Regions from separate parts of the Pontibacillus salicampi genome, predicted to be linked through region 1. Evidence: riboswitches for the same ligand, from Rfam matches in the RefSeq annotation. Region 1 holds a riboswitch; the other holds the start of a gene.
What was found. Region 1 has a riboswitch for FMN ahead of ACFFGV_RS10120 (ECF transporter S component). Riboswitches for the same ligand answer to the same signal wherever they lie in the genome.
Positions count from the first base shown of each region.

Region 1 (3,410 bases):
TCGAAACTCTCTTAATGATTCAGTATACTGGCTATTTAAAATGTAAATAGAAACTGCTGGAGGTGGGGTTGGTATAGGATGATGGTCATTAGGGATGGATATTGGTATGATAGGTGCAAATAGCTAAGGAGGCTGATGAGGATGGAAAAGAGCCAACAGGATTTTTTGTTTGAATTGCTACATACCGCTAGTCCATCAAGCATGGAAATGAACATACAGAAGAAGTGGATGAATTATGTGAAGCCGTTTGCTGATGAAATTAGAACTGATAACGCAGGTAATGTAATTGGTGTACTAAACCCGGAGGCTGATTTCACCATTTTACTTGCAGGACATTCAGATGAGATTGCACTTGTCGTCAATCGAATAGATGATAATGGCTTCCTTTACATTGATAAGATGGGAGGTATTAATCCTAAAGCAGCTGTCGGGATGAAGGTGACCATATTAGGCCATGGGGGAAATCTCACAGGTGTAGTAGGGGTTAATGCTCAACACCATGGTGGATTAAAAGGAGATTTCGACTTAGAAGATGTATTCATTGACTGTGGAGCTCAGTCAAAGGAAGAAGTGGAGAAGTATGTTCAAATTGGGGACCTTGCTGTTTATAAGAGAGAACCAGAAATATTAATGGATCGCTACATATCTGGTCGAGGGCTTGATAATCGAACGGGAGCATTTATCGTAGCTGAAGTCCTACGCAGACTATCAGAGAAGGATATTCAGGTCGGAGTATATGCAGCAAGCACTGTCAATGAGGAGACTAACATGGGAGGAGCCTATTTTGCAGCGGCGGGTCTAAATCCAACCATGGCTATTGCTGTTGATGTTACGTTTGCAACGGATTATCCAAATGTGAATACTCGAAAATATGGAGATGTCCGGTTAGAGAAAGGACCAGTGTTAGCTAAAGGAGCTCCTATTAACCGTAAAATTAACCAACTATTAGAAAAAGCAGCACGCTCTTTGGATATGAAGGTGCAATACGAATTGACTCCTCGTATGACTGGTACAGATGCAGATAAAATGCGTTTAACTGGACGAGGAGTACCGATTAGCTTAGTTTCATTACCGTTACGCTATATGCATTCACCAGTTGAAACGGCTAGTATGCAAGATATAGAAGAAGAGATACAATTACTAGTTTCCATGATTGAAAATATGACCGGAAAAGAAAGCCTTAATCCTTTAGACGAGTAGAGGTTACCTTTAATTCAAAACTTTTTGCTGTTCAAATGATAACTTTTTTATTATAATGAGAATTGTAGTCAATTAAATACGATTCCATCTTCGGGGCAGGGTGAAATTCCCGACCGACGGTAAGGAGCCCACTTGGTGTTCTAAGTCCGTGACCCGGGAGGCCGAATAGGCCAAGCGGTGGACCTGGTGAGAGACCAGGACCGACAGTTACAGTCTGGATGGGAGAAGATGCTGAGCGAAAAATAGGTATGTCTATACCTCTATTTCCTAATGTCTTTTTTACCCCTGAAGTGTTTTATTAATACTTGAGGGGTTTTTGATGTTTATGGATTAGGAAACGCTCACCTTCATCTGGGATGTGAATCGGCTATAAAAGATGAAGGAGGAGATCGATGATGCAACCAAGCAAAGGGCGCTCATCAAAGCTATTAAAACTCATCACACTATCCTTGATGAGTACTATTTCTGTATTATTAATGCTACTAGATTTTCCATTGCCATTTATACCTGCGTTTCTAAAGGTGGATTTCAGTGATATTCCCGCACTGTTTGCGGCTTTATTATTCTCACCCGTTGCAGGGATTGTGGTAGAAGGGATTAAGAACCTTCTCCACTTCGCATTAGGAAGCGGCGACCCGATTGGAGCCTTTGCAAATTTCTTTGCAGGCCTGCTATTCATTCTGCCAGTTTCCGTACTATATCATCGCTATAATAGTGTTAAGAGTATGGTTTCCGGATTAGTTACCGGAACGGTTATTATGGCAATAGGAATGTCTTTCCTTAATTACTTCATTGTCTTACCAGCTTACTCTTGGTTGATGGGCTTTGAACTAGAGGGATCGAAGCTTGTATATATTACTGCAGGTATTATTCCGTTTAATGTTGTAAAAGGGCTTATGATCGGTTTGTTATTTGTGCCGCTCTTTATGAAGCTCAAACCATGGTTTGATCAAAAACGTGTAAATGTTACGTAGAGAATATAAATAATAAAAGCAGCTGCGATGTCGCAGCTGCTTTTATTATTTCTTCTAGAGTCAGGGTATGGTGCGCTTAAATTGGCTGTAAATGCAGTCTGGTTAAGGGTTTTGTTAATCTTCTTGTTCTTCCACAAGGTACCTTGCAGTTGGCATAGCTTCTAAACGTTCATATGGAATTGGTTTTCCAGAATGTTCGGAATATCCATACGTACCATTTTCAATTCGACGGAAGGCAGCATTAATTTCTGCTAATTGACCTTGTGCATGCTCATTTAGCGTATAATCCTTATCCCTTTCAAATTTTTCTGTTCCTAAATCGCCAGGGTGGTTATCTACATCTGATAATTCTCCAACGGAGTTTTCAGGGTACCCTTCACCATTCTCGTATCCTTTATGATTGTGCAGCTCTTTCTCCACACTTGTTTTCATTTCCTGTAATCTTTGCTTTAAAGTTGCAATTTGTTTATCTGATAACATATTCAAAGCCCCTTTCTAAGTAGTGATAGTGGGGAGCTTTATTTTCTAGGCACAACTCCAACAGTACACCTGGATGTACAGATTAATTCGTCCTCTTCATCCACAATCTGTATTTGCCAGACTAGTGTGCTTTTACCCACATGCACAGGCTCAGCCACCGCGTAAACTGTACCATTGCGTTTGCTACGGATATGGTTGGCATTTATTTCGATGCCAAACACCTTGTTCTCCTCTGCATTGACATGCAGGAAAGAGCCAATGCTTGCAGCCGTCTCGGCGAGAGCGACGCTTGCTCCCCCATGTAAATAGCCTAATGGCTGATGGGTGCGATGATCGACTGGCATGGATAGCACCACTTTTTCCTTTTTCATGGAGACCTCTTCTATCCCTAAAGCTCCCAGCATTGAGTTTTTATAATCCATTTCCATTGTTCATCTTCCTTTCTATCTTATTCCACACACATAAAATGCCAAACCTCTTGGCTATGTAATGTATTCCAGTATTATCTCTGTAAATCCTCCCTACAACTATACATTTGCCTTCGAAAGAGTTTCTCTGAAAATATACTAATAGCTATAGGGTGGAGGTCTACGTCAATCCATGCTTAAGTGAAGCGAAAGGAAGTGGCTATGTGAGTTTTACCTTTATGTAATGGAACACAAAACATGTAGAAAGAATGAGCCCAACGCTCCAAAAAAAGCTCCCAATCCTTAAAGGTGGATGGGAGCTTTTGTTTCTTCTTATTATTAGGATACT
Region 1 covers NZ_JBHLTP010000008.1:101,997-105,406, forward strand. Annotated here, with positions in the region: gene ACFFGV_RS10115 (M20/M25/M40 family metallo-hydrolase) at 142-1,200, shown strand; FMN riboswitch at 1,283-1,434, shown strand; gene ACFFGV_RS10120 (ECF transporter S component) at 1,593-2,174, shown strand; gene ACFFGV_RS10125 (TraR/DksA C4-type zinc finger protein) at 2,289-2,654, opposite strand; gene ACFFGV_RS10130 (hotdog fold thioesterase) at 2,693-3,076, opposite strand.

Region 2 (3,410 bases), on a different contig from region 1:
TGTGTTAAACAAAGCCACAAAAATCAGGCTGATTAAGTATCCCTTCCAAGAACGGGTGTATTGGTACACCAGCATATACACTATAGGCAACAGGGTGAAGTTTGCCGGGTCAAATACCTCCCTCTCTAACGGGGTAAGGGTATAAGGGTATTCCCATAACTGAAAGGACGCTCCGACTTCATCGAGGAAAAAGGAGGTCAACATAATAAACAGCCCTACAATCCACGTCCGGAAGGCCTGATTTCGATCAAATAACAGCCAAAATAAAAACCAGGGAGCCATTAGTGAAAATAGTAGAAACCACCATTGAGGAGAAAGGTAAACCTCCTCCTGCCAATATTGGAACTGAAGCTTAGAAGCTTTTTCTTGAATTTGCAGTACTTTATCCAGGGATGCCATATTCTTAACCTTCTTTAATACATAGTAATCTTAGTATGGATTAGAATTGGTCATTATATACTTTTTTGGACGTATGATGACATTGAAGTAATCACCTCCGAAGGTGTTGTAAGCAGCCTACACTTACTGGGAAGCAGCGAGGCTTCTCCTTTGGGTCTCCTAATACAACCTGGCCATATTTAGAAAAGGATAAGTATAAGCCAGCTGCTACTAACAGAAACCCATACCAAAGGTACCCCCAGCTAAACGTATCCACAATATAGGAGAAGATAGAATTTAAAAGCTCCAATGACTTTTTTTCGTAAAGAGCAAATGGAATACTGATGGCGATAATCACGAGTAGCGATGGAATGAAGATACTATAGTCTATCAATTTTCTCCGCTGCATAATATCCTCCTTTTATAATTTGTTTATACGTAGCTTATCTACCCTGATAAGAATGTAATTAAAAGGGAATTTAACTATTTTTATATAATTTAACTAGGGAAAGGGGGAACCGCTATGGTTATGCGGGAGAATATTATGTTAAATATTTTATGCATAAAATATATAGTAACAAGAGAAGAAAATGTTGGTCTTTTTCAAGGTATTGGGATTATGAATTAGTTTATTAATATATTAAAATGGTCGAGATGGGTTTGATGCTTCACTAATAAAAATAAGGGTTCGAGTGGTGAATGAATCTAATGGAGTTTTGAGCATCCGTTCGTTTCAAACAATTGCTAAATACGTAAAAATCAGATATATTTATTTTATACAATCGAATATTTCCTTCGGGGTCGGGTGAAAATCCCAACCGGCGGTGATCGAGTGAAAGCTTGCTAGCCCGCGACCCGTATCGTGTGTGTACGATGCGGCTGATTTGGTGAGAAACCAAAGCCGACGGTGAAAGTCCGGATGGGAGAAGGAATAGGAGTAGAGTCACTTAAGCATAAAAAATGCTTTCGATAAATTCTGGAAGTGTGTCCATTTTCGAACTATTATGTGGACTCCGCTAAAGCCCTGGGGAACGTGTATCTTCCTCAGGGTTTTTTGTTTAGGTAAAGCTTTTACAGAGCATAAATAGGAGGTGAAACGATGACACAGGAACAAGACCGACAATATATGGAGCTAGCTATTCAAATGGCTGCTGCTACAACAGGCCAAACATCCCCAAATCCTCATGTCGGGGCAGTCGTTGTCCATCAAAACGAAGTGCTGGGTATGGGGGCGCATCTTAAAGCGGGAGAAGCCCATGCGGAAGTCCATGCCCTTAATATGGCAGGTAATCGAGCGCGGGGCGGTACGATTTATGTCACGCTCGAACCGTGCAGTCACCATGGGCGGACGCCTCCGTGTGCCGAACGAATTATCCAAAGTGGTATTGCTCGTGCAGTAATTGCGACGCTTGATCCGAACCCTAAAGTAGCAGGGCAAGGAGTACAAAAGCTTCGAGAGGCAGGGATAGAGGTGGAGGTTGGTCTTCAGCAGGAAGAAGCAGATCAGCTTAATCAGGTATTCTACCATTATATCTCGACGAACACACCTTATGTCACGATGAAAACAGCCATGACGATGGATGGCAAAATTGCAACCACAACTGGTGAAAGTCAGTGGATAACGGGCGAAGCGGCCCGGGCTGATGTCCATCAGTATCGTCACGCTAATGATGCGATATTAGTAGGGGTGAACACGGTGATCCAGGATAAGCCGCGTCTCACTGCCAGGTTACCCGATGGAGGGAACCATCCGACTCGAATTGTTCTTGATACACACTTAAGAACTCCTATCGATTCTCCTCTCATACAAAACCCCGATGCTCCTACGTGGATCCTTACCGGAAATCAGGTGGAGCAAGATCAAATCGATGTATATCAATCCTATCCTCATGTAGAGATTATAAAGCTTTCTCACGAAACTATTTTTATACCGGACGTACTAACGTTGCTTGGTGATAGAGGGATTACCTCCTTGTTTGTGGAGGGTGGTGCACAAGTGAATGACGCGTTTGTTCGAGCGGGAGCAGTCCAGCAGGTCATTCAATATATTGCACCGAAGCTGCTCGGTGGAAAAGACGCTCCTACTCCAGTAGGTGGGGAAGGTATTGGTGAACTTCAAGCAGCCCTTGCCCTTGAAATTACTGAAGTATCATCCATCGGGCAGGATATAAAGGTAGTCGCAAAACAGAAAAGACAGGAGGGATGAAGCGTGTTTACCGGAATTGTAGAAGAAATAGGAACGTTGAAGCGCATCAAACAAGGGAGTGAATCCCTGGAGCTTGTCGTAGGTGCTGAAAAGGTGTTAGAGGACGTCCATCTAGGAGATAGCATTTCCGTTAACGGTGTTTGTTTGACTGTGACAGACTTCTCCAGCAAAGAGGCTAGCTTTGACGTTATGCCAGAAACGTATCGAGCTACTAATCTCCATGAACTACGTATTGGCTCTGGAGTAAACCTAGAACGTGCGATGCAGGCTGGCGGGAGATTCGGTGGCCATATGATGAGCGGTCATGTGGATGGAGTTGGTGTTATTACAAGCAGGAAAGCTGCGTCTAATGCTATTTACTATGAGATAGCGTTAGATAAAGAAGTAATGGATTACTTAGTATATAAAGGTTCTATAGGAGTAGATGGCACGAGTCTTACTGTTTTTGGAGTAGGCGATCAAACGGTAACAATCTCTCTCATCCCTCATACGGTTGAATATTCGGTCATTGGCACAAAGCAAGCGGGTGACAAGGTCAATATTGAAATAGATATCCTAGGAAAATATGTAGTGAACTTTTTAACAAAGCAAAGCGGGCAAGGTGGTACCACGCAATCAGCAATAACCACCTCCTTTTTAGAAGAAAACGGCTTTAAATAAGTGTAATGGAGATGAGAAAACGATGTTCAATACCATACAAGAAGCATTAGAGGATTTGAAAAAAGGAAGAATGGTCATCGTTTGTGATGATGAGGATAGAGAGAATGAAGGAGACCTAGTAGCGCTTGCAGAACACACTACACCAGAAGTAATTAATTTTATGATT
Region 2 covers NZ_JBHLTP010000013.1:63,724-67,133, forward strand. Annotated here, with positions in the region: gene ACFFGV_RS15955 (CBO0543 family protein) at 1-399, opposite strand, end outside; partial or broken gene ACFFGV_RS15960 (BCCT family transporter) at 536-787, opposite strand; FMN riboswitch at 1,166-1,313, shown strand; gene ribD (bifunctional diaminohydroxyphosphoribosylaminopyrimidine deaminase/5-amino-6-(5-phosphoribosylamino)uracil reductase RibD) at 1,478-2,584, shown strand; gene ribE (riboflavin synthase) at 2,588-3,244, shown strand; gene ACFFGV_RS15975 (bifunctional 3,4-dihydroxy-2-butanone-4-phosphate synthase/GTP cyclohydrolase II) at 3,267-3,410, shown strand, end outside.
Region 2: another riboswitch for FMN. It lies ahead of ribD (bifunctional diaminohydroxyphosphoribosylaminopyrimidine deaminase/5-amino-6-(5-phosphoribosylamino)uracil reductase RibD); the one in region 1 lies ahead of ACFFGV_RS10120 (ECF transporter S component).